2 regions of the Arvimicrobium flavum genome follow, and region 2 is predicted to be linked to the other one. Evidence: predicted binding sites of a transcription regulator. Region 2 holds the regulator's gene; the other holds the start of a gene.
What was found. The regulator PhoB, encoded in region 2, activates phosphate uptake and scavenging genes when phosphate is short. The targets are predictions, from matches to a motif close to TGTCATNNANCTGTCAT.

Region 1 (2,196 bases), 340 kb from region 2:
AGCGTCGTCTGGACCGGCTGGGCCAGATCCTGGCGGAGCCGGAAAACCCCGAAATTCAGCACAAGCAAGAGGATGCAAGGAGATGAGCCAGACAAACGGCGATACCGCCGCACAGGATGCGGTGCACAGCACCTTCAGCATCGAACGCATTTACCCGGCATCTGCTTCGCGCGTCTTCTTCGCGCACTCCGACGAGGCGACCAAGCGACGCTGGTTCGCCGAGGGCGAGGGCTGGACGATCGACGAATACCGGCTCGACTTCCGGGTTGACGGGGTGGAGTTCTCGCGCTTCCGCTACCAGGACGGTCCCGAGATCACGCTGCACTCGGTGATCCAGGACATCGTGCCCGACCGACGAATCGTGATCGCCTACCGCATGACTCTCGCGGGCAAGCCGCTATCAGCCTCGCTGGGAACGATCGAACTGACGCCGACGGACGGCGGGACCTTGCTCAGATACACCGAGCAGGGCGCTTTTCTCGACGGGCCTGATTCGGCCAAGGGTCGCGAGGAAGGGTCGCGCTGGCTGCTCGAGGCGCTGGCGCGCGAACTTGAGGCATCGACATAGAAGCGGTCCCCGCCGGAGCCAGATTCAGGCGATGATGTCGGGGATGATCCGGTCCTCGAGGTTCTTCAGCTTGTCCTTCAGGGCTAGCTTCTTTTTCTTCATACGCTGGATTTGCAAGGGTTCGCAGCCGGTGGCGATCATCGCGTTGATAGCTGCGTCGAGATCGGCATGTTCCTGCTTGAGGCGCGCAAACTCGAGACGAATCTCGGCTTGTTCCTGTTCCGACATTCCGTTTTCCGTCTGCACATTTTTCGACGCCGGGGCGCCGCGCTTCGGTGGGACCGGTCTCGGGTTTCCACCGGCGAAGCCGCATAGCACATTTCACATTCTCGGGAAATGCTACTACCGGGCATTCGACATTGTCGGAACTTGATGCCACATTGTCATCGTACCGTCACAGGCCAGCCTGCGGTGGACGGCAGTGAGTGACGGTCCTCCGAGGAAACAAAGAAGGGAGAGCCTCATGTCTCTTGCGTCCCATCTTGAAGAGCTGCAGCGCAAGCACAGCGAAGTCGAGCGGGAAATTGACGAAGCGATGTTGCATCCATCCGTGGACGACCTCGACATCGTGACGTTGAAACGACGCAAGCTAGCTCTCAAGGACCAGATCGAAAGACTGAAAGTAGAGCAGCATACGACCCACTGACGCAGTTCATCACGACAGCTGTCAGTTGGTGCCAAGTCCGGCGCCCAGGGGCCGATAGCGTATCGCCGTCGGCTCAGTTTTTTGGAGCCACCCCTTCCCAGGGCCTGCCGGCCAGATGGGGCGTCGCTTCGACGGGCAAGTTTTCCGCCGTTTTCTCGTCAATCCAGATCGAAATGCGCGATCACCGGCACGTGGTCCGACGGCCGGTCCCAGCCGCGCGCGTCGCGCAGTATGTCGATGCGCTTGAGCATCGGTGCAAGATTGGCCGACGACCACACGTGATCGAGCCGGCGGCCGCGGTCGCTCGCCGCCCAGTCTTTGGCGCGGTAGCTCCACCAGGTATAGATCTTCTCGCTCGGCGGAATCTGGCGCCGCATCAGGTCGACCCAGCCGCCCGCCATGCGCATCGCCTCGAAATTCTCGGTCTCGACTGGCGTATGGCTGACCACGTTGAGCAGCTGCTTGTGCGACCAGACGTCGTTCTCGAGCGGGGCGATGTTGAGATCGCCGACGAGAATGGAGGCCGAATTCTGCCCGTGCTCGGCACGCACGGCGCGCATCTCCTCGACGAAATCGAGCTTATGCTTGAACTTCCAGTTGATTTCCGGCTCCGGTTCGTCGCCGCCGGCCGGCACGTAGAAATTGTGGATCAGCAGGCTCATGCCGCCTGCATCAACTTTTGTTGATATGTGGCGGCAATCGCCCATGTCGCAGAAAGCGCGCTTCTCGACGATCTCAAGCGGACGGCGGGCCACCGTAGCGACGCCGTGATAGCCCTTCTGGCCGTTGATCGCGACATGCTCGTAGCCGAGCTTGCGGAAGGCGGCGGACGGGAAATGATCGTCCGAGCACTTGGTTTCCTGCAGGCAGAGGACGTCAGGCTGATGCTCGGCGAGCAGACGCTCGACAAGCGGCATGCGCAGGCGAACGGAGTTGATGTTCCAGGTGGCGACGGAAAGCGGCATCCAGGATTTTCCGGAGT
Region 2 (2,196 bases):
AGGTAAAGGACCGCCTGCACGAGCCCGGCACAGGGCTTTCCGGCGGCCAGCAGCAGCGCCTCTGCATCGCCCGCGCGATCGCCGTCAGTCCCGAGGTGATCCTGATGGACGAGCCGTGTTCCGCGCTCGATCCGATCGCCACGGCGAAGGTGGAGGAACTCATCGACGAGCTGCGCCAGAACTACACGATCGTCATCGTGACGCACTCCATGCAGCAGGCCGCGCGCGTGTCGCAGCGCACCGCGATGTTCCACCTCGGCTACCTGGTCGAGGAAGGGGCGACGGACAAGATGTTCACCAACCCCGACGACAAGCGCACGCAGGACTACATCACCGGCCGTTTCGGCTGAGTGGACGCGACTCTAGACGCCGAGGACATCATGGGCGAGCACACCGTCTCCTCCTTCGACGAGGACCTGAAGCATATCCATCAGCTCATCCGCGACATGGGCGAGCATGCCGGCCGGATGGTGCAGGCCGCGACCCGCGCGCTCTTGGCCTCCGACGTGGCGTTGGGGCAGCGTGTCGTCTCCGACGACGCGATCATGGACACCAAGCAGCGCGAGCTGGACGACCGTGCGATCAGGCTGATCGCCCTGCGCCAGCCTATGGCGCAGGACCTGCGCGCCGTGGTCGGGGCCATCCGCATGGCGGCCGATCTCGAACGCATCGGAGATCTCGCCAAGAACATCGCCAAGCGCGTCGGCGCGGTCGGAATGACGGCCATCCCCAAGGCGCCGTCCAACAGCATCGAGCTGATGGCCGCCCAGGTGCTCGAGCAGGTCGAAGGCGTCATCGAACACTATGTCGGCAAGGATGCCGAGGCGCTTGTCCAACTGCGCGTCGACGACCGCCAGATCGACGCCAAGTATACCGCGGTGTTCCGCGAGCTGCTGACCTACATGATGGAGGACCCGCGCAACATCACGGCCTGCACGCACCTCCTGTTCTGCGCCAAGAACCTGGAGCGCATCGGCGACCATGTCACCAACATCGCCGAGAACGCCTATTTCGTGATCACCGGCAGGCAGTTGCCGCTCAACCGGCCGAAGCTCGACGAAACGTCGGCGTCGGCTCTCGCCGACTGAAGCTGCAGGACAGGCCGATGATTGCTCCCAAGGTCATGGTGGTGGAGGACGAGGAGCCGCTGTGCGAACTCCTCCGCTACAATCTGGAGGCCGAAGGCTACCAGGTCGAGGTCGTCACCCGCGGCGACGAAGCCGAGCTTCGCCTGCAGGAGAACGTGCCCGACCTGCTGGTGCTCGACTGGATGATTCCGGCGGTGTCCGGCATCGAGCTCTGTCGCCGCCTGCGGATGCGGCCGGAGACGGAGCGGCTGCCGGTCATCATGCTGACGGCGCGCGGCGAGGAGAGCGACCGCGTGCGCGGCCTCTCGACGGGCGCTGACGACTACCTCGTGAAGCCGTTCTCAACGCCCGAGTTCGTGGCGCGCGTGCGTGCGCTGCTGCGCCGCGCCAAGCCCGAGGTGCTGTCCAGCGTGCTCAAGGTCGGCGACATCGTGCTCGACCGCGAATCCCATCGGGTCTATCGCAAGAAGACCGAGATCAAGCTCGGCCCGACAGAGTTCCGCCTGCTGGAATTCATGATGCAGCATCCCGGCCGCGTCTTTTCCCGTGGCCAGCTCCTCGACAATGTCTGGGGCGAAACGATCTACATCGATGAGCGGACGGTCGACGTTCACGTCGGGCGGCTGCGCAAGGCTGTCAACAATGGCCGCATGCCGGACGTCATCCGTACCATCCGCGGCGCCGGCTACGCCATCAACGAGGCGTAGCGGGTAGGTGGCCTCGGGCGAAAAGTTGCCCAAGAAACAGCTATCCTGGAACTGACGAACTGCGAGTTCGCAGTGGCCGCAACCGCCTTGTCCGAGGCGGGTGCGGCATGCTTACCTGAGGCCTTCGTACGACGGGAACCTGGGGGAGGGTGCACGTGGAGGTAACGCGCCGAACGGTTGCGGTGGCGATCGTCGCGACGATCGCGTGTCTGGCCGCGCGTGTCCCCGCCGCCATGGCTGCGCCCCCTGCTTCCCAGCCCCAGCCCATCATCTTCGCCTGGAACCGTCTCGTCCTCGAACTGGTGCGGCACACGCCGACCTATTCGCCCCCGGTCGCCAGCCGGGCGCTCGCCTATCTCGGAGTGACCGCCTTCGAGGCGATCGCCGGCGGCTCGGCCGGA

Region 1: the regulator PhoB is predicted to act here: its motif matches at 950-966, upstream of PD284_RS05915 (YdcH family protein).

The regions. Positions count from the first base shown of each region.
Region 1 is NZ_JAQGPN010000001.1:1,199,805-1,202,000, reverse strand. It holds gene PD284_RS05930 (ArsR/SmtB family transcription factor) at 1-86, shown strand, start outside; gene PD284_RS05925 (SRPBCC family protein) at 83-568, shown strand; gene PD284_RS05920 (YdcH family protein) at 593-796, opposite strand; gene PD284_RS05915 (YdcH family protein) at 1,032-1,214, shown strand; gene PD284_RS05910 (exodeoxyribonuclease III) at 1,373-2,179, opposite strand.
Region 2 is NZ_JAQGPN010000001.1:1,538,230-1,540,425, forward strand. It holds gene pstB (phosphate ABC transporter ATP-binding protein PstB) at 1-350, shown strand, start outside; gene phoU (phosphate signaling complex protein PhoU) at 381-1,088, shown strand; gene phoB (phosphate regulon transcriptional regulator PhoB) at 1,106-1,795, shown strand; gene PD284_RS07620 (vanadium-dependent haloperoxidase) at 1,951-2,196, shown strand, end outside.